DNA from 2 places in the Streptomyces asoensis genome. Region 1 is predicted to be linked to the other one. Evidence: riboswitches for the same ligand, from Rfam matches in the RefSeq annotation. Region 1 holds a riboswitch; the other holds the start of a gene.
What was found. A riboswitch is a leader RNA that binds a small molecule or an ion and turns the genes downstream of it on or off. The one in region 1 is predicted to bind glycine.

Region 1 (10,719 bases):
CACTCGATGATGTTCACCGCCAGCCCGCCGCGGGCTGTCTCCTTGTACTTGACGCTCATGTCCGCGCCCGTGTCCTTCATCGTCTTGATGACCTTGTCCAGGGACACCTTGTGCGACCCGTCGCCGCGCATCGCCATACGGGCCGCCGTGACCGCCTTCACCGAGGCCATGCCGTTGCGCTCGATGCACGGGATCTGGACCAGGCCGCCCACGGGGTCGCAGGTCAGGCCGAGGTTGTGTTCCATGCCGATCTCGGCCGCGTTCTCGACCTGCTCGGGGGAGCCGCCGAGGACCTCGGCCAGCGCGCCCGCCGCCATCGAGCAGGCCGAGCCGACCTCGCCCTGGCAGCCGACCTCGGCGCCGGAGATGGAGGCGTTCTCCTTGAAGAGCATGCCGATCGCGCCGGCCGCGAGCAGGAAGCGGACCACTCCGTCCTCATCGGCGCCGGGCACGAAGTTCACGTAGTAGTGCAGGACTGCCGGGATGATGCCGGCCGCGCCGTTCGTGGGGGCTGTCACCACCCGGCCGCCGGCCGCGTTCTCCTCGTTCACCGCCATCGCGTACAGCGTGATCCACTCCATGGAGAGCGCCAACGGGTCGCCCTCCGCCCGGAGCTGCCGCGCCGTCATGGCGGCCCGGCGGCGGACCCGCAGGCCACCCGGCAGGATGCCCTCGCGTGACATGCCCCGCGACACGCACGCCTGCATCACCCGCCAGATCTCCAGCAGCCCGTCCCGGATCTCGTCCTCGGTGCGCCAGGCGCGCTCGTTCTCCAGCATCAGCGAGGAGATCGACAGGCCGGTCTCCTTCGCCAGGCGCAGCAGCTCGTCGCCCGTGCGGAAGGGGTACTTCAGGACCGTGTCGTCGAGTTTGATGCGGTCCGCGCCGACCGCGTCCTCGTCCACGACGAAGCCGCCGCCGACCGAGTAGTACGTCTTCGACAGCAGCTCGGCGCCCTGGGCGTCGTGGGCCCATATCGTCATGCCGTTGGCGTGGTACGGGAGGGCCTTGCGGCGGTGCAGGACCAGGTCCTCGTCGAAGGAGAACGGGATCTCGTGCGAGCCCAGCAGCCGCAGCCGGCCGGAGTCCTTGATCTGCTCCACCCGGTCGTCCGCGCCCTCCACGTCCACCGTGCGCGGCGAGGAGCCCTCCAGGCCGAGCAGCACCGCCTTCGGCGTGCCGTGGCCGTGGCCGGTCGCGCCGAGCGAGCCGTACAGCTCGCAGCGCACCGACGTGACGGAGTCCAGCAGGCCCTCGCCCCGCACCCGCCGTGCGAACATGCGGGCCGCGCGCATCGGGCCGACCGTGTGGGAGCTGGACGGGCCGATGCCGATCGAGAACAGGTCGAAGACCGAGATGGCCACGGGGAACTCCTCAATACGGGGGTGGTGCGGGGTGCCGCCCACACCTCACAGTGTGCGCGGCACCCGGGAAAAGGAACTATTCGCTCAGACCGGGGTACAGCGGGTGCTTGTCGGCCAGGGCCGTGACCCGGGCCTTCAGCGCCGCCGCGTCGGCCTCCGCGAACGGGGACGGCGCCTTCAGCGTCTCGGCGATCACGTCCGCGACCTCGGCGAAGTCCTCGGCGGTGAAGCCGCGGGTCGCGAGGGCGGGCGTGCCGATCCGCAGTCCGGAGGTGACCATCGGGGGCCGCGGGTCGTTCGGGACCGCGTTGCGGTTGACCGTGATCCCGACCTCGTGCAGCCGGTCCTCGGCCTGCTGACCGTCCAGCTCGGACTCGCGCAGGTCGACCAGGATCAGGTGCACGTCGGTGCCGCCGGACAGGACGTTCACCCCGGCCGCGCGGGCGTCCGGCACGGTCAGTCGCTCGGCGAGGATCCTCGCGCCCTCGACCGTGCGGACCTGACGCTCCTTGAATTCCTCGCTCGCGGCGACCTTGAAGGAGACCGCCTTGGCCGCGATCACGTGCTCCAGGGGGCCGCCCTGGAAGCCCGGGAAGACGGACGAGTTCAGCTTCTTCGCGAACTCCTTCTTCGCGAGGATGATGCCGCCGCGGGGGCCGCCCAGCGTCTTGTGGGTGGTGGACGTGACGACGTCGGCGTACTCCACCGGGTTCGGGTGGAGACCGGCCGCGACCAGACCCGCGAAGTGCGCCATGTCGACCCACAGGAAGGCCTCGACCTCGTCCGCGATCCGGCGGAACTCGGCGAAGTCCAGCTGCCGCGGGTACGCCGACCAGCCCGCGATGATCACCTTCGGACGGTGCTCCTTGGCGAGCCGCTCGACCTCGGCCATGTCGACCAGGCCGGCGTCGTCCACGTGGTACGCGACCACGTCGAACTGCTTGCCGGAGAAGTTCAGCCGCATGCCGTGGGTCAGGTGACCGCCGTGCGCCAGGTCCAGGCCGAGGATCGTGTCGCCGGGCTGGGCCATCGCGAACAGGGCGGCCTGGTTGGCGGAGGCGCCCGAGTGGGGCTGGACGTTGGCGTACTCGGCGCCGAACAGCTCCTTGATCCGGTCGATCGCGATCTGCTCGGCCACGTCGACGTGCTCGCAGCCGCCGTAGTAGCGGCGGCCCGGGTAGCCCTCGGCGTACTTGTTGGTCAGGACCGAGCCCTGCGCCTCCATCACCGCGAGCGGAGCGAAGTTCTCCGAGGCGATCATCTCGAGCGTGGACTGCTGGCGGTTCAGCTCGGCGTCGACCGCGGCGGCGATCTCCGGGTCGAGCTCGTGCAGGGGCGTGTTCAGGACGGACATGCGTCTACGACTCCTCAGCCGGCGGTGTAGGCGGTGTACTCGTCGGCGGTGAGCAGGTCGTCCTGCTCGCCCGCCGTGCGTACCTTGAACAGCCATCCGCCCTCGAAGGGGGCGGAGTTCACCAGCGCCGGGTCGTCGACGACGTCCTGGTTGACCTCGACGATCTCGCCGGAGACCGGTGCGTACAGCTCGCTGACCGACTTGGTCGACTCCAGCTCGCCGCAGGTCTCGCCCGCGGTCACCGTGTCACCGACCTCGGGGAGCTGGACGAAGACCACGTCGCCGAGCGCGTTGGCCGCGTGCTCCGTGATGCCGACCGTCGAGACGCCGTCCTCGGCGACCGACAGCCACTCGTGCTCCTTGCTGTAGCGCAGCTGCTGGGGGTTGCTCATGGCCTGAATTCTCCTGTACGCGGGAGGGTGCTGGTGAATGGGGGACTGCTGGAAACGCACGTGAGCAGCGGAAATGTGCGCAGGGTCACGCGCGGGCGGGCGTCAACGCGCCCAGTGTCTACTTCTGGCGCTTGTAGAACGGCAGCGCCACGACCTCGTACGGCTCGTGGCTGCCTCGGATGTCCACGCCGACGCCCGTGGTTCCCGGCGCCGCGTGGGCGGCGTCGACGTACGCCATCGCGATCGGCTTGCCGAGGGTGGGGGAGGGGGCGCCGGAGGTGACCTCGCCGATCACCTCGCCGCCGGCGACGACGGCGAACCCGGCGCGCGGGACCCGGCGGCCCTCGGCGACCAGGCCGACGAGGACGCGCGGGGGCTGCGAGGCGGCGCGCCCGGCGGCCGCCTCCAGCGCCGTACGCCCGACGAAGTCGCCGTCCTTGTCGAACTTCACCACCCGGCCGAGGCCGGCGTCGAACGGGGTGAGGGAGGTGCTCAGCTCGTGCCCGTACAGCGGCATGCCCGCCTCCAGGCGCAGCGTGTCCCGGCAGGACAGACCGCAGGGCACCAGTCCGACACCCTCGCCGGCCTTGGTCAGCGCCTGCCACAGCTCGACGGCGTGCTCCGGCCGTACGAAGAGTTCGAAGCCGTCCTCGCCGGTGTAGCCGGTGCGCGCGATGAGGGCCGGGACGCCGGCGACGGTGCCGGGCAGGCCGGCGTAGTACTTCAGGCCGTCCAGGTCGGCGTCGGTGACGGCCGCGAGGATGCCGGGGGACTCGGGGCCCTGTACGGCGATCAGCGCGTAGGTGTCGCGGTCGTCGCGGACCTCCGCGTCGAAGCCCTCGGCGCGCTCGGTCAGAGCGTCCAGCACGACCTGCGCGTTGGAGGCGTTGGCCACCACCATGAACTCGGTCTCGGCGAGCCGGTAGACGATCAGGTCGTCCAGGATGCCGCCGTCCGCCCGGCAGATCATCGTGTAGCGGGCGCGGGCGTTCTTGACCGCCCCGATGTTGCCCACCAGGGCGAAGTCGAGGAGGGCGGCGGCCTGCGGGCCGGTGACGGTGATCTCGCCCATGTGCGAGAGGTCGAAGAGCCCGGCCCTGGTGCGGACGGCGTGGTGCTCGTCGCGCTCGGAGCCGTAACGCAGGGGCATGTCCCAGCCGGCGAAGTCGGTCATCGTCGCGCCGAGCGCACGATGCACCGCGTCGAGGGCGGTGTGGCGCTGCTCGGCGCTCTGGTCGGATGCGGGGTCGGTACTGCTCATCGGGCGTTCGTCTCCCAAGGCATGACGGCACGGCGAGGTCGTTCCTCCCCATCTGTCATCGGAACCTGAGAGGTTCGCCATGACGGCCCGCGACGGGATCGATCATGACTTGCACCTTGGGTGGAGCCACTGGAGACAGCGGCCCGCTTTTCAGATGTGCCTCGCCCGCGCGGTAACGGGGCCTGAGAGATTCAAGGGAGGGACTTGCTCCTTCGGCGCCCCAGCGAAGCTGCTGCTGAGGACTCTCCCGCGCGGATTCAAACGGCCGGTATGCAGTTGGCGCGGCCATCATTGCACGGCTCGCCCCGATCACGGCAGGCCGCATCTGTAACCGGCTTGTGTCGGTACGCGCACGAAAACGCTAGGCGCAGCGCATTACCTTCTCTTTACGCTCAGTGGGGATGAGGACACCATCTGACCCCAGGGGAGGACGATCACGGTGAACAGGACGACCACGGCAAGGTCCACGGCATTCGCGACCGGCTCGGGGGTCGCGCTGCCCGCGCAGCCCGTCGCCCCGGCCCGGGAGGCGTGCGGTCCGCAGCCGGCGCCCGTCGTCCGCGACCTGCGCGAGCGGGCCGGCCGCAGCCCGCACGGCCTGCTCTTCGGCCCCCGTGACCTGGTCGTGGTCACCGGTCTGCCCGGCAGCGGCAAGTCCACGCTCATGCGGCGGACCGTGCAGGGCATCCGCGTCGACTCCCAGGACACCCGGGACCGCTGGGACGCCCGCGCCCCCCGCTTCCTGCCCTACGGCCTCTACCGCCCCCTCGTCCGGCTCGCCCACTACGCCGGACTGCGCCGGGCGCTGCGCAGTGGCGCGGGCGTCGTCGTGCACGACTGCGGCACGCAGGCCTGGGTCCGTGACTGGCTGGCCCGAGAGGCCCGCCGCCGCGGCGGCACCCTCCACCTGCTGCTGCTGGACGTCGGCGCGGACACGGCGCTGGAGGGGCAGCGCGAGCGAGGCCGGGGCGTCTCCCGGTACGCGTTCCTGCGCCACCGCCACGCCGCCGCCCGGCTGGCGCGCTCGGTGGAGAAGGGCCGACTGCCCGAGGGCTGCGGCTCGGCGGTGCTGCTCGACCGCGCGGCGGCCGACACACTGCGCCGCATCGGTTTCACGGGCTGAGGGCTCGGGTGCGACCCCCGGTACCCGCTAGCCTTTCAGCCACAGCGAAGTGAGCGGTTCTCAGCAGGCGGTAGGCAGATGGATTTCCCCCCGGCGAACTTTCCGACGGACTTCTCCGCGGACTTTCCGGCGCAGGCACACCCCCATCCGCACGGCGGATGGCCCGGCAACGAGCTGGAGGAGGTGCTCTCCGTCTCCCTCGGCGTGCCGGGAGCCGGCGGCCGGATCGTCGAGGTGCTCGGACGCAGCTTCGTCTGGGTGCCGCTGCCCGGCGGCGGCGGCCCGCACAGCGGCCCCCTCGACCTGCCCACGATGGAGCTCGAGGGCCAGGTGTACGTGCCGGTCTTCAGCTCCGAGGAGCAGTTCCGGCAGGTCGTCGGCTCGCACATGTCGTTCACGATCGCGCCGGCCGTGGAGTTCGCCCGGGGGCTGCCCCCGCAGGTGGGCATCCTGGTGAACCCGGACGGCGTGGTCGGCGTCCCGCTGCCCCCGGCAGCCGTGGCGGAGCTCTGCCGGGCGGGCCGCACCCCGCTGGACGGCACCGCGGCCGGCGGCCGGGTCCGCCTCTACGAGCCCGACTGGCAGGACGACCCGATGGACTTCCTGGCCGCGGCCTCGGCGGAGTTCGAGGCCACGGGCGTGGTCCGCACGGCCCGCCGTTGCCTGGCCGCCATCGAGACGGCGGACCCGGTGATGTTCGTGGGCGTGGAACTCTCCCAGTGGGAGGGCGACCTGCGGGCCCTTCCCCTGGAGGCCCTGGGCCGGGCCCTGACGACGGCGCCCGCCCCCTGGCCGGTCAACCTGGTCCTCCTGGACGTCGCCCAGGACCCGGTGGGCGACTGGATGCGGGAGCGGGTCCGCGCCTTCTACTCACGCTAGGGCGGCCCACCCCGGGGCGCGGGCTGCATCCGTATGCGGCTCCGCCGCGGGGCGCGCACGGCCACGCACGATCGGCAGCCCGAAGAACACAGCAAGCCTCGAGCTCTCAACGGCTCGACCAGCGGAGCGCCTAAGCTGGACTCCAACGCGGGGCAACTTCTCGAAGGGGCGATAAAAAGTGAGCGCTGGCACTGCCGCGACCGGCTCGGTCGAGCACATGCTGCGCCAGGTCACGCCCGGGCGCTACGACGCCTACGAGGCGCTCCTGCGCGCGCTCGCGACGCCCTCCTCCGGTCAGCTCTGGATGCTGCTGTGGCACGGCCAGGCCGGCTCCCCGGACGCCCAGTACGGAAACATGGAGGTCGACGGGCACGGCTACGCCCCCTGCGTCACCTCCGCCCAGGAGCTCAGCGCGAGTGGCTGGAACAGGTCCTACGAGGTGGTGGACGGGCTGGACGTGGCCCGCACCCTCTACCCCGACCACTACGGCCTCTGGTTGAACCCGCACGCCCCCGGCGGCGGTGTCGGCATTCCGTGGCTGGATCTGCGCCGTATCGCCACCGGCCTGGAGCGCCAGCCGGCCGGGCCGTTGCGGCTGTCCGAACCGGGCATCGAGATCCCGCAGTTCTACGCCCTGCTCGCGCAGAACGCCCACCGTACCCCGGCGGTCCGCGCGTTGCGCCGCGCCTGGGTGCAGCCGGCGCTGGGTGCGCCCTACCTGGCGATCGGGCTCGACGTGTACGACTCCTCCCCGCCGGCCGTGGACGCCGTACGGGCGATGATGCAGCAGTCCATCGGGGCCGTGCCGGACGGGCTGCCGGTGTCGACGGTCGCCATGACGGACGAGTACGACCCCGTCGTGATGTGGATGCGTGCCACCGCCCGGCCCTTCTACGACCGCGAGGCCCACGCGCCAGCACCGGCCCAGGCTCCCGCCGGCGGCTACGGCTATCCGCCCACCGGACGCTACTGACATCCGAAGCGGGTCCTGCCGCGAGGTGGGGGCCGGATGTCTTCGCGCGTAGATAGCGGCGATTGGTACCGGTTTTGTCCGTTCTGACCCAATAAGTCACCGTCCGGGGGCCGTTACCCGCCGTCCGGATAACGGAACCCCTCTACCCGGATCACGTTTACGCATCCATTCACTGCCAAGTCTGGCTACAGATCGCCAAACCGTTGAAGACTCCGGCGTCAGGGGACTTATCCCCTGCGTATTACGGACTGATCACGCCGCTACAGCGGCAAGTGCGGGCCGGCTACCGCCGGTTGAGAGGGGTCCCTGCCAGATGACGGCACCATTGCACGAGCCGACCGCGGAAGCGGCCCCGAGCGCGGCCGAGGAAGCGTCGGTCGCCACCAGCGGCGCCAAGGCCGTTCAGGGCCGTTCCCTGGGCCGGATCGCCTGGGAGCGCCTCAAGCGGGACAAGCTCGCCCTCACGGGCGGCGTCGTGGTGCTCGTCCTCGTCGTGATCGCGCTGCTCGCGCCGGTCATCACCGGGCTCCTCGGGCAGGACCCGAACGAGTATCACGAGAGCCTCATCGACCCGCTCTTCGGTACGCCCACGGGCTCCCTGGGCGGCGTCAGCGGCGACCACCTGTTCGGTGTCGAGCCGGTGAACGGCCGTGACATCTTCGCCCGCATCCTCTACGGCGCCCGGATCTCCCTGCTGGTCGGCTTCCTGTCGGCCGTGGTCGCCGTGATCCTCGGAACGGTGCTGGGCATCCTCGCCGGCTTCTTCGGCGGCTGGGTCGACTCCGTCATCAGCCGGGTGATGGACGGTCTGCTCGCCTTCCCGCAGTTGCTGTTCATCATCGCGCTGGTCTCCGTCATGCCGAGCAACATGCTGGGACTCTCCGGTTCGAGCGTGCGTGTCTTCGTGATGATCCTGGTCATCGGCTTCTTCGGCTGGCCCTACATCGGACGCGTGGTGCGCGGCCAGACGCTCTCGCTGCGTGAGCGCGAGTACGTCGAGGCCGCCCGATCGCTGGGCGCGGGGCGGCTGTACATCCTGTTCAAGGAACTGCTGCCCAACCTGGTCGCCCCGATCGTCGTGTACACGACGATGATGATCCCCACCAACATCCTCACCGAGGCGGCGCTCAGCTTCCTGGGCGTCGGGGTCAAGCCGCCCACCGCCTCGTGGGGGCAGATGCTCTCGAGCGCGATCGACTACTACGAGTCGGACCCGATGTACATGGTGGTCCCGGGTGTGGCGATCTTCATCACCGTGCTGGCCTTCAACCTCTTCGGTGACGGCATCCGGGACGCGCTGGACCCGAAGGCCTCCCGCTGATCCGCCCCTTCGGGGATCCGCGACAAACAGCGAGCCGCAGAACCGCCGAACACACGGCGCCTCAACCGTCCCGTGGTCTTCACACGGGGTATCTCTCATCTATCCGGAGGATCCGAGATCGTGACTACCCAACGCACCTCAGGGCGGCGGAAGCAGGCGTTTGCCGCTGCTGCCGCGGTCGCCGCGCTGCTGACCACGGCGGCGTGCGGCGGCGGTGGAGATGACGGCGACAAGGGCTCGAGCTCCGGTGCCGCCGGCTTCGACGCCGCGAACAACAAGGTCGCCCAGGCCTCCGCCGCCAAGAAGGGCGGCACACTGAAGTTCGGTGCCGCACAGGACGCCGACTCGTGGGACACCACGCGTGGCTACTACGGCATGATGTGGAACTTCGCCCGCTACTACAGCCGTCAGCTCGTCACGAACAAGGCCGAGCCGGGCGCCGCGGGCGCCGAGGTCACTCCGGACCTCGCCACCGAGACCGCGAAGGTCACGGACGACGGCAAGACCTACACGTACACCCTGCGTGACGGCATCACGTGGGAGGACGGCAAGGCGATCACGTCCAAGGACGTGAAGTACGGCATCGAGCGCGTGTGGGCGCAGGACGTGCTGTCCGGCGGTCCGACGTACCTGAAGGACGTGCTGGACCCCAAGGGCGAGTACAAGGGCCCCTACAAGGACACGTCCGCGGACAAGCTGGGTCTGAAGGCGATCGACACGCCCGACGACAAGACCATCGTCTTCCACCTCCCGCAGGCCAACTCGGACTTCGAGGAGATGCTGGCCCTGGTCTCGGCCTCGCCGGTCCGCCAGGACCAGGACACGAAGTCCAAGTACGGCCTGAAGCCGTTCTCCTCGGGCCCGTACAAGTTCGCGTCCTACAGCCCGGGCAAGGACCTCAAGCTGGTCCGCAACACCAACTGGAAGCAGGCCTCGGACCCGATCCGCAAGGCCTACCCGGACCAGATCACCATCCAGTTCTTCTCGGACGCCAACCAGCTCGACCAGCGTCTGATCAGCGGTGACCTGGACCTCGACCTGAACCAGACCGGCATGTCGCCGCAGGGCCGCACCACCGCCCTGAAGGAGCACAAGGGCAACCTGGACAACCCGGTCACCGGTTACGTCCGCTACGCGGTCTTCCCGCAGAGCGTCGCGCCGTTCAACAACATCGAGTGCCGCAAGGCCGTCATCCTCGGCGCCGACCACGTGTCGCTCCAGACCGCCCGCGGTGGTCCGGTCGCCGGTGGTGACATCGGCACCAACATGCTGCCGCCGTCCGTCCCGGGTGCCGAGGGTCAGAAGTACGACCCGTACGAGATCTCCGGCGCCAACAAGAGCGGCAACGAGGCCAAGGCCAAGGAGGCCCTGAAGGCCTGCGGTCAGCCGAACGGCTTCAAGACCACCATCGCGGTGCGTAACAACAAGCCGGTCGAGGTGGCCACCGCCCAGTCCCTCCAGGCGTCGCTGAAGAAGATCGGCATCACCGCCGAGATCGACCAGTACGACGGCTCGCAGACCGCCGGCATCATCGGTAGCCCCTCGAACGTGAAGAAGAAGGGCTACGGCATCATCATCATGGGCTGGGGTCCGGACTTCCCGTCCGTCCAGGGCTTCGGTCTGCCGCTGTGGAACAGCAAGTACATCTCGGAGAGCGGTAACAACAACTACGCGCTCATCAACGACAAGACGATCGACGGTCTGTTCTCGTCGTACGTCACCACGCTGGACGACGCCGGCAAGACCAAGATCGCCACGGAGATCAACCACAAGGTGATGGAGGGCGCGTACTACCTGCCCTTCGTCTTCGAGCGGTTCCTCAACTGGCGCTCGGACAACCTGGCGAACGTCTACACCACCGACGGTTACAGCGGTCAGTACGACTTCGTCAACCTCGGTCTGAAGAACCCGAAGAAGTAGTCCCGGCACACCCGCCGAACGGCACGAAAGGCAGGTGAAGGCCGGCGCGGCGGATCCGCGGGTCATCGGACGATCTCCGGTGGCCCGCGGTCCGCGGCGGGCCGAGAGCTGTGCTCGCTTACCTCATCAGGC
Region 2 (10,719 bases), 4.9 Mb from region 1:
GAGGCCGAACCGGACCGCGACCGACGCCCCCGCGTCCACACGGGCTGACCCGCCCCCGGGCCGTCGTCCGACGTGTCCTGACGCCGCCGGACGACGTATACCCGCGCATAACCCGCATAAGGGGCTCGGCGGCCTACCGTTGACGCTCATGAGCCTGAGCATCCGCAATCAACTCCCCGGCACCGTCACCGCCGTCCATCCCGGCGAGGTGATGGCCACCGTCAAGATCCGTCTGGACGGCGGCCAGGACCTCACGGCGGCCATCACGCTGGAGGCCGTGAACCAACTCGCCCTCGCCGCCGGCACCGCCGTCCGCGCCCTGGTGAAGTCGACGGAGGTCTCCCTGGCCACCGGCCGGGTCGACGGTCTCTCGATCCGCAACCAGCTCACCGGCACGATCACCGGCCTCGTGACGGGCGGGGTCATGGCCTCGGTGAAGGTCTCCATGGACGGGGGCGAACTCACCGCGGTGATCACCAAGGAAGCAGCCACCGACCTGGGTCTCTTCGTCGGCTCCGACGTCGTCGCCCTGATCAAGGCGACCGAGGTGTCCCTGGCGACGGCATAGCGCGCGTGAGGGCCCCCGCCCGGAACGGACGGGGGCCCTCAACGCACCGGCTCAGTCCTCGTACGCGTCCAGCGGCGGGCACGAGCAGACCAGGTTCCGGTCGCCGAAGGCCTGGTCGATCCGGCGCACCGGCGGCCAGTACTTGTCGGCGGCCGACACACCGGCCGGGAAGACGGCCTCCTCACGCGTGTACGCGTGCTCCCACTCCCCGCCCAGCGCCGCCGCGGTGTGCGGGGCACCGTGCAGCGGGTTGTCCTCGGCCGGCCATTCGCCCGCTCCGACCTTCTCGATCTCCGCACGGATGGCGATCATCGCCTCGCAGAAACGGTCGATCTCGATCAGGTCCTCGGACTCGGTCGGCTCGATCATCAGCGTCCCGGCCACCGGGAACGACATCGTCGGCGCGTGGAACCCGTAGTCGATGAGCCGCTTCGCGACGTCGTCGACGCTCACGCCGGTCGCCTTGGTCAGCGGCCGCAGGTCGATGATGCACTCGTGCGCGACCAGCCCGCCCGGCCCGTTGTAGAGCACCGGGTAGTGCGGCTCCAGCCGCTTGGCGATGTAGTTGGCGCTCAGCACGGCCACCTGCGTGGCCCGCTTGAGCCCCTCGCCGCCCATGAGGCGCACATACGCCCACGAGATCGGCAGTATCCCGGCGGAACCCCAGGGAGCCGCGGAGATCGGCCCCACCCCGGTGTCCGGCCCGGCGGCGGGCTGAAGCGGGTGGTTCGGCAGATACGGCGCCAGGTGCGACCGTACGGCGACGGGTCCGACGCCCGGGCCGCCGCCCCCGTGGGGGATGCAGAACGTCTTGTGCAGGTTCAGATGCGAGACGTCACCGCCGAAGTGCCCCGGCTTGGCGAGACCGACGAGCGCGTTGAGGTTGGCGCCGTCGACGTACACCTGCCCGCCCGCCTCGTGCACCTGGGCGCAGATGTCGGCGACATGCTCCTCGAACACCCCGTGCGTCGACGGGTAGGTGATCATCAGCACCGACAGCTCGTCCCGGTGCCGCTCGATCTTCGCCCGCAGGTCCTCGACGTCGATCTCGCCGTCCTCGGCGGTCTTCACGACGACGACCTTCATGCCCGCCATCACGGCGCTGGCCGCGTTCGTGCCGTGCGCGGAGGACGGGATGAGGCACACGGTCCGCTGCTCGTCCCCGTTGCCCCGGTGGTACCCGCGGACGGCGAGCAGCCCGGCCAGCTCGCCCTGCGACCCGGCGTTCGGCTGGAGCGACACCTTGTCGTACCCGGTGACCTCGGCGAGCCGCTCCTCCAGCTCGCGGATGAGCGTCAGGTAGCCCTCCGCCTGTTCGGCCGGCGCGAACGGGTGCAGCTGCCCGAACTCGGGCCAGGTGACCGGCTCCATCTCGGTGGTCGCGTTGAGCTTCATGGTGCAGGAGCCCAGCGGGATCATGCCCCGGTCCAGCGCGTAGTCCCGGTCGGCGAGCCTGCGCAGATAGCGCAGCATCGCGGTCTCGGAACGGTGCTGGTGGAAGACGGGGTGCGTCAGGACCGCGTCGGACCGCAGCAGCCCGGCGGGCAGGGAGTCGGCGGTGGCCGCGTCGAGCGCCTCGATGTCGCCGTCCACCCCGAAGGCGGCCCAGACGGCGGACACCTGCGCCCGAGCGGTCGTCTCGTCGCAGGCGATCGACACCTGGTCGGCGTCGACGAGGTGCAGGTTGACCCCGAGTTCCCGCGCGGCGGCGACGACCTCGGCGGCCTTCGCCGGCACCCGCACGGTCAGCGTGTCGAAGTACGACCCGTGCACGACCTCGACACCACCGGCCTCGAGCCCGGCGGCGAGGATCGAGGCGTATCGGTGCGTGCGCCGGGCGATCGCCCGGAGCCCGTCGGGACCGTGGTAGACGGCGTACATCCCCGCCATCACCGCCAGCAGCACCTGCGCCGTGCAGATGTTGCTGGTGGCCTTCTCGCGCCGGATGTGCTGCTCGCGCGTCTGTAGCGCGAGCCGGTAGGCCTTGTGTCCGTCGGCGTCCACCGACACGCCCACCAGCCGCCCCGGCAGGCTGCGCGCGAACTGCTCGCGGACGGCCATGTACCCGGCGTGCGGTCCGCCGAAGCCCATCGGCACACCGAACCGCTGCGTCGTACCGACCGCGATGTCCGCCCCCAGCTCGCCCGGCGACTTCAGCAGCGTCAGCGCGAGCAGATCCGCGGCGACGGTGACGAGCGCGCCGAGCCCGTGCGCCTGGTCGACGAGCGCCTTGAGGTCACGTACGGCACCGGAGGCACCGGGGTACTGGACGAGCACGCCGTTGATCTCCCGCGCGGCGATCTCCGCGGGAATCCCGTCGCTCAGGTCGGCGACGACGATCTCCACGCCCGTCGGCTCGGCGCGGGTCTCGATCACGGCGATGGTCTGCGGCAGCGCGTCCGCGTCGATGAGGAAGAGGCCCTTCTTGTTCTTCCCCATGCGCCGGGACAGCGCCATCGCCTCGGCGGCGGCCGTGCCCTCGTCGAGCAGCGACGCTCCGGAGGTCGGCAGCCCGGTGAGGTCGGCGACCACGGTCTGGAAGTTCAGCAGCGCCTCGAGCCGACCCTGGGAGATCTCCGGCTGGTACGGCGTGTAGGCCGTGTACCAGGCCGGGTTCTCCATGACGTTGCGCAGGATGACGGGCGGCGTGAACGTCCCGTAGTAGCCGAGTCCGATCATCGAGTCGAGGACCTGGTTGCGGTCGGCCAGCGAGCGCAGCTCGGCCAGCACCTCGGCCTCGGTGCGCGCTCCCGGCAGGTCCAGCGCGTCGGCGTTCTTGATCACATCCGGGACCGCTGCGGCGGTGAGCTCGTCGAGCGAGCCGTAGCCGACCTGTGCGAGCATCTTGGCCCGCGCCTCGAGGTCGGGCCCGATGTGGCGCTGTTCGAAGGAAATTCCCTGCTCGAGCTCTGCGAGCGGAATGCGTTGGGCGGTCATTACGGAGGCCTCCTGGTCTGACACGACCTTCGAGGGTCACCACGGTGGGTACCCGGACGGCCTCCCCCTCTGTCATCTCAACCTGAGAGCTTCACCGGGTCGCCCGAGGGCACCCGGCTTTCACCGTCGGTGAGAGCGGAAGCCGTCGACGCCGTCGGCACCCGCCCTGCTTTCCAGAGTGACCTCGTCCGTGCGGTACGTGAGCCTGAGAGATTCCGGGGAGGATTTGCTCCTTCGGCGCCTCCGGTGATGTCCGGAGGACTCTCCCGCGCGGTGTCAGCAGCCGTTGTCAGACTACCAGCGGGGTCAACGAGACTCGCTCGAGTGGCCACTCGTCCCAATGTGCTCTTTTGTAGTGCTTACGGATGAGTTGCGACCAAGTGGAGGGCCCGTGCAGACCGACATCGATCCGCGCAACCTGATCGGCCGCAAGGCATTCGACCGCAACGGCACCAAGATCGGCACCGTCGACGAGGTCTACCTCGACGACGCCACCGGAGTGCCGGAGTGGGCGGCCATACGCACCGGTCTGTTCTCCCGCGACGCCTTCGTCCCCCTGGAGCCCAGCCAGCTGGTCGAGGGCACCCTGCACATCCCCTTCGACCGGGCCCTGATCAAGGACGCTCCCGACTTCGGCGTGGGTCGCCACCTCTCCCCGGAACAGGAACTCCAGCTCTACCACCACTACGGCCTCGACGTGGGCGCCGCTCCCCCGCTCCCCGACCACGACTTCGGCCGACTGGCGGGTACGGACGACAGCTGAGCCCCCTCAGCCACAGGCCTGTATCAGCGCCCCCAGAATCCCGGCAGGGTCGTACAGCGGCCGGGCGCCGTCCGTGATGACTCTTCGTGTGCCGGCGTCGACCGGATCGGTCCGCGCCCAGTGGGCAGAACCGACGCCCACCTCGACCTCCAGGCCGGAGGCGGTCACATACCGCCATTCGGTGACAGGCCCCCGTTCCCGGACCCGGGCCACCTCGCCCAGGGCCAGCTCACGCCCCCACCCGTCGTCCTCCGCGTACCGGGCGGGCGCCGTCGACAACACCACGAGGTCCACGTCCGGGTCGGGACGCGCGCCCCCGCGCGCAATGGACCCGACGAGCAGCAGCCCCACCACGTCGCTCCGGTTCCCGGCCCACCGGGTGACCCGGTCCACCACCCGGCGCATCTCGGCTTCGCGCTCCGGCGACACCCCGGCCGGGTCCGCGAACCGGCCTCCGTGCAGCTTCATTCAGCTCCCCATCCGTCACCGGTGTCACCTCGCGGGACACCGCCACCGCTCCGGCCCACCCCACACTTCGAACCGCTTCACTCTGTGTAACTGATCCGCCTCACGCAGAGTTCCCGGACTCGACCTCCGACGGCTTGGCCTCCGGATGCGGCGCTCCTGCCGCCGGCCCGCCGTCGTCACCAGGTCTTCGTCGCACCAGCGGCAACGGATCCGCCGGCTCCAGCCCCGGATCGTCGGTCCTGAAAGTGCGTACCCGTCCCGGCTCCGACTCGGGCGTCTCGAAGCGCACGGTGACCCGGCCCAACCCGCTGCCCTGCACCCATCCGTGTCCGAGCTCGGCATGCCGCACATCGTGTCCTGGGCGCCACTGGTGCTCGACCGGCACCGGAATCTCGCCGACGGGCTCGTCCGCGAGTTCCTCCTCGGCCCCGTCCGCCCGGTCCTCAGCGGCCTGCGCGAACAGATCCTCCTGCGTGAAATCCGCCAGTCCGCTGACGCCCACCCCGAGCAGCCGCACCCCACCCGTCGTGTCCACCGAGTCCAGCAACCGGGCCGCCGCCTCCCGGACCACCCCCGGATCATCGGTGGGCCCCCGCAGGGTCTCGGACCGGGTGAGCGTGGAGAAGTCGTACCGCCGCACCTTCAGCACGATGGTCCGCCCCGACAGACCGGCCCCCCGCAGCCTGCGCACACACCGGTCCGCGAGCCGCTGCACCTCCAGCTCCACCCGGACCCGGTCGTGGATGTCCACGTCGTACGTGTCCTCGACCGACACCGACTTGGCCTCCCGCTCCGCCACCACGGGCCGGTCGTCGCGGGCCAGCGCCATGGCGTACAGCGCGTGCCCGTGCGCCTTGCCCAGCAGCCGCACCAGCTCGTCCTCACCGGCCTCGGCGATCTCGTCGATCGTGGTGATCCCGGCCCGCCGCAGATGGTCCCCCGTCGCCGGGCCGACCCCCGGCAGGGTCCGCACCGACAGCGGGCCGAGCAGGGCCCGCTCGGTCCCCGGCTCGATGAGCACCAGCCCGTCGGGCTTCGCCTGCTCCGAGGCGATCTTCGCCAGCATCTTGCAGGAGGCCAGACCCACCGAACCCGTGAGCCCGGTGACGGCCCGTATGTCCGCGCGCAGCCTGATCCCCGCCAGCCGCGCCGACTCACTGTCCCAGGCCGCTCCCCCGGCATCCAGGTCCACGAAGGCCTCGTCCAGGCTCAGCGGCTCCACCAGCGGCGACAGCGCCCGCAGCAGCCCCATGACCTGCTCGCTGATCGACCGGTAGAACGCGAAGCGCGGAACCAGATACGCGGCGTTCGGGGCCCGCCGGCGCGCCTGGGCCATGGGCATCGCCGAGTGCACTCCGAAGACCCGCGCCTCGTAGGAGGCGGTCGCGACCACTCCGCGAGGCCCCAGACCGCCCACGACCACGGCTTTCCCGCACAGGCTCGGCTTGGACGCCTGCTCCGCCTGCGCGAAGAAGGCATCCATGTCGAGATGCAGGATCGTGGGCGCGTTTCTCACATGTCCGATGCTGCACCACGCCACTGACAATGACGTCGTACAGCCGCCCCTCGCGCTCCTGGAGGGGTTTCAGACCGCCCGGTTGCGCCGACGTGCCAGTTCGTCCGCCGGATTGTGCCCGACGAGCGTCTCCCCGGTGTCGACACGCTCCCCGTGCAACTGCGACAGCGCGCTCTCGACGTCCCGCCACACCACGCCCACGGCGATCCCGAAGATGCCCTGCCCGCCCTGGAGCAGCGCGTGGACCTCGTCCGGCGAGGTGCACTCGTAGACGGTGGCGCCGTCGCTCATCAGCGTCATGCGCTCCAGGTCACTGAACCCGCGCTCCCGCAGATGCTGCACCGCGGTGCGGATGTTCTGGAGCGACACCCCGGTGTCGAGGAACCGCTTGACGATCTTCAGGACGACGACGTCCCGGAAGCTGTACAGACGCTGCGTGCCGGACCCGTGGGCGGGCCGCACGCTCGGCTCGACCAGCCCGGTGCGGGCCCAGTAGTCCAGTTGCCGATAGGTGATGCCCGCGGCCGCGCAGGCCGTCGGACCGCGATAGCCGATCTGCTCGGACGCCATGGATGTCGCCCCTCCGCTGCTCGGCACGGCCGCCGGACGCTGCGGAGCGTGATCGGCCGCGCTGCTCTGCTGGGGGTATCCCCTGCTCGAGCGTGCTGGAGAGCCCGGGGAAGGGTACGGACCGCTTCCCCCGACACCGAGTCCGGGGGCACCCCCAGCCGTACCGTCGCCGCTGCTTCTCACGCCGACCTCCGTCCTTGACCTGCCCTGTCGACGGTAGGCAGTCACCAGGGGTGCGTCAACGATCGCCACACTCGGCACGCCGAGTGATAATCACCCTGAGAGTGGTTTCCCGCACCCCACCGCGGGGAAAGGCTAGCCGAATGCGCTGAGAAGTAGCCGTAGGACGCTCTCACTCGCCGTTGGCATTTGCCGAAAACGGGGCGGGCGTCCCCGTGCAGGACGCCCGCATTCCGCGCATGTGCCGACTACTGGTTGCTGGTGCCGAAGTCCTCGGGCGAGATCTGGTCGAGGAACTCGCGGAACTTCTCCACCTCGTCCTCCTGCTCGTCCGGGATGGCGATCCCCGCGTCGTCCAGGACCGTGTCACTGCCGTAGATCGGTGTCCCCGTGCGCAACGCCAGCGCTATGGCGTCCGAGGGACGCGCGCTCACCTCGACCCCGCTGGCGAAGACCAGCTCCGCGTAGAAGACGCCCTCCCGCAGGTCCGTGATGCGCACCTCGGTGAGCTCCTGGCCGACGGCCTCCAGCACGTCCTTGAACAGGTCGTGGGTCAGCGGTCGCGCGGGAGCCATGCCCTGCTGGGCGAAGGCGATCGCCGTCGCCTCACCCGGTCCGATCCAGATGGGAAGGTAACGGTCGCCTCCCACTTCACGCAGCAGCACGATCGGTTGGTTGGAGGGCATCTCGACCCGGACACCTACGACATCGAGCTCGTTCACACAGCAACCCTAGGCCGTGCCCGGGACGTTTGGGTAGTCGGGCCGGGAACGGGTGACCGATCCGCCCAGGGCGAAACCGCCCGCTCAGGGCAGCCGCACCCCGAGCGCCGTCTGCACCAACGCCGCGTGCAGCCGCACCGTGAGCCCCGCGAGTTCCTTCGTACGGGCCTGCGCGTGGGCCCTGGTCTGCGGATTGCGGTGGCGCTTGAGCGGGGCCACCACCTGGTCCACGAGGCCGGCCTCACGATCGGCCGCAGCCTTCATCACCCGCAGGTGCCGGGGCTCGATCCCGAACCTGCCCAGCTCGGCGACGAGCGCTGCCACCGTGGCCGCCTCGGCGTCGTAGACCCCGTCCTCCAACGGCACGACGAGACCGTACGACTCCCACTCCTTGAGCTCCGGCTCGCCGATTCCCGCGGCCGCCAGCAGCTCGGACCGGCCGATCCTGGCGACGGTGGGCCCCTCCGACGCCTCCACAACGGCCTCACCGTCCCGCTGCCGGCCCACGGTCGGCAGCGGCGCGGCCTCACCGCGCTCCATGGCGTCCAAGTGCTCACGGATGACCTTGAGCGGCAGATAGTGGTCCCGCTGCATCCTCAGGACGTGGCCGAGGCGCTCGACGTCCTGCACACTGAACTTCCGGTACCCCGAAGGGGTCCGCTGCGGCTCGATGAGCCCTTCCGACTCCAGGAAACGGATCTTGGAGATGGTGACTTCGGGAAACTCGTCACGCAGCGCGTTCAGCACGGTGCCGATGCTCATCGAACCACCGTCCGCGGAGGCGGTGCCGTGTCCGACACCGCCCCTCGGTGTTTGAAGCATGGACCTTCCCTGGGGAGTCCCCCCGGACGGTGCCCGGGGGCCGGTCAGTAGCCCCGCTGGCTCGCGTAGAAGACCAGCCGGTACTTGCCGATCTGCACCTCGTCACCGTTCGACAGAGGGACCTCGTCGATCCGCTCCCGGTTGACGTACGTGCCGTTCAGACTGCCGACGTCCGCCACCTTGAACGTGCCGTCCGGGTTGCGCCGGAACTCCACATGGCGACGCGAGACCGTCACGTCGTCCAGGAAGATGTCGCTCTGCGGGTGACGACCGGCCGTCGTCAGGTCGCCGTCCAGAAGGAAACGGCTGCCCGAGTTCGGGCCGCGCCGCACGACCAGCAGGGCGGAACCCAGCGGCAGCGCGTCGACCGCGGCCTGCGCCTCGGGCGAGAGCGCGGGCAGCTGCGTCTGACCGGTGACCTCGGCGTCGTAGGCCTCGAGACCGGAGATGGAGATGGTGGAGGTCGTCTCCGACGCACGCTCGGGCGTCAGCCCGGGGCGCAGCGGCGCGCCGCAGTTGGAGCAGAAGCGGCTGTTCTCCGCGTTGCGGTTACCGCACCTCGTACACACCAGGGCCGACATAGGGGAAAACCCTCCACCCGTACTTGAGGTTGACGGTTGGCCGAAACCTATGCCGCCGGACTGCGCAGGGTCAACCGACGCCGCGCCCTGGCCGCCGGAAATGTCGCCGCCCGGACCAGCCACCTGATCCCTGAACAGCGGCCGCTGACCCTCTGCGTCAGGCTGTGCGCGATGGCGAGCGGTCGCGTTTTCGCTACCCTCTCGCGCGCTCTTGCCGAACAACTTCGCAAACAACTTCACGGGCGATTCCCCTTGACCGAAACAGACCCGCCCGTGGGGCAGGACGAACCCTGACTGAATACACCGGTCGACCCGGACATCTTCACAACGTCCGTGTCCACCAGACAGTTTCCACCACGCACCACCCGATCGGTGCGTCGACCCCCCGCAACCTCATGCCCCTGCCGGACGCCCCCCATGCACCCCCGGTTCACTGGCCCGACGACCGAGCGTAGTCAGGCTGCTTCGCCGCTCGCAAGGCATCCACAACGATCTTGTTCGACCGCTCGACGGTCACGGTGGCCTGCTCCTTCTCGAGAGTCTGCACCACTCCTCCAGGGATGTTCAGCGCCGGCTCAAGATCCTGCGGGTTGCCGATGACCTTGAAACGAAAGGGCGTGTTGATCTTGTTCCCGTCGACGCTCACGCTCTTGCCCGAATCCGTCAGAAACGTGCCGGCGACGACCCGCACCCCGTTCACCTGGATCGCCTCGGCCCCGGCCGCGCGCAGCTCCTGGATCGCGTCGAGCAACATGTCAGCCTCGACCGTCCCCTTCGTGTCCTCGATGGTCATCGTGATGCCCGGCCCCTGCGCAGCCACCGTGCCCGCCAGAATGCCGAGTTGTTTCTCCTTCTCGACCGTCTGCTTCCGGGCCTCCTCGGCCTGGTCGGAACTGTTCTCCAGCTCCTGCTGCTGCTTCTCGAGTCCCTGCTTCTCGTCCTCAAGACGCTGACTGCGGTCATCCAGTTCATCGAGGATGCGTACGAGATCTTCCTGACGCGCACCGCGCAGCGCGTTTCCGCTGTCGCTGTTGGAGGCCACCTGCACGGCCAGGCCGAAGCCCAGGCCGAACAGCAGCAGGGCGACGATGAGTTGGGCCCTGGACACCCGCGGCGGCCAGATGCCCTGCACCAGCCGCTGCCGGCCGGTCACCACGGGCTCGGCCGGCTTCTCGGCCGCTCCGTCCGCGGACGACGTCACCGGGACCTCGTCGGGCAACTCCTTGCGGAGCCTGTACTCGGGCGTCTCGTCCTGGTTGCTCATCGACCTCACGCCCGGAAGACATGCCGACGGATCGCCGCGGCGTTGGAGAAGATCCGGATGCCGAGGACGACCACGACCCCGGTGGACAGCTGCGATCCCACGCCCAACTCGTCACCCAGGAACACGATCAGCGCGGCCACCACCACGTTCGACAGGAACGACACCACGAACACCTTGTCGTCGAAGATGCCGTCGAGCATGGCCCGAAGCCCGCCGAACACGGCGTCCAGCGCCGCCACCACGGCGATCGGCAGATAAGGCACGACAGCCGCCGGAACCTCGGGCTGGACCAACAGGCCGGCCACGACTCCCACGACGAGGCCCAGTA

Region 2: it holds a riboswitch for glycine, as region 1 does, so the genes downstream of both, gcvP (aminomethyl-transferring glycine dehydrogenase) here and gcvT (glycine cleavage system aminomethyltransferase GcvT) in region 1, are expected to answer to the same signal.

What each region holds. Positions count from the first base shown of each region.
Region 1 covers NZ_CP049838.1:6,898,844-6,909,562, forward strand. Annotated here, with positions in the region: gene G9272_RS30975 (L-serine ammonia-lyase) at 1-1,364, opposite strand, end outside; gene glyA (serine hydroxymethyltransferase) at 1,441-2,718, opposite strand; gene gcvH (glycine cleavage system protein GcvH) at 2,733-3,110, opposite strand; gene gcvT (glycine cleavage system aminomethyltransferase GcvT) at 3,229-4,371, opposite strand; glycine riboswitch at 4,414-4,531, opposite strand; glycine riboswitch at 4,532-4,631, opposite strand; gene G9272_RS30995 (AAA family ATPase) at 4,811-5,494, shown strand; gene G9272_RS31000 (enhanced serine sensitivity protein SseB) at 5,573-6,373, shown strand; gene G9272_RS31005 (enhanced serine sensitivity protein SseB C-terminal domain-containing protein) at 6,591-7,346, shown strand; gene G9272_RS31010 (ABC transporter permease) at 7,660-8,667, shown strand; gene G9272_RS31015 (ABC transporter substrate-binding protein) at 8,788-10,587, shown strand; gene G9272_RS31020 (ABC transporter permease) at 10,698-10,719, shown strand, end outside.
Region 2 covers NZ_CP049838.1:1,966,001-1,976,719, forward strand. Annotated here, with positions in the region: gene G9272_RS08715 (APC family permease) at 1-48, shown strand, start outside; gene G9272_RS08720 (TOBE domain-containing protein) at 149-568, shown strand; gene gcvP (aminomethyl-transferring glycine dehydrogenase) at 620-3,505, opposite strand; glycine riboswitch at 3,689-3,784, opposite strand; gene G9272_RS08730 (PRC-barrel domain-containing protein) at 3,897-4,268, shown strand; gene G9272_RS08735 (nucleotidyltransferase domain-containing protein) at 4,275-4,736, opposite strand; gene G9272_RS08740 (DNA polymerase IV) at 4,837-6,252, opposite strand; gene G9272_RS08745 (MerR family transcriptional regulator) at 6,322-7,005, opposite strand; gene G9272_RS08750 (bifunctional nuclease family protein) at 7,251-7,724, opposite strand; gene ftsR (transcriptional regulator FtsR) at 7,809-8,546, opposite strand; gene G9272_RS08760 (FHA domain-containing protein) at 8,591-9,475, opposite strand; gene G9272_RS08765 (DUF881 domain-containing protein) at 9,558-10,391, opposite strand; gene G9272_RS08770 (small basic family protein) at 10,397-10,719, opposite strand, start outside.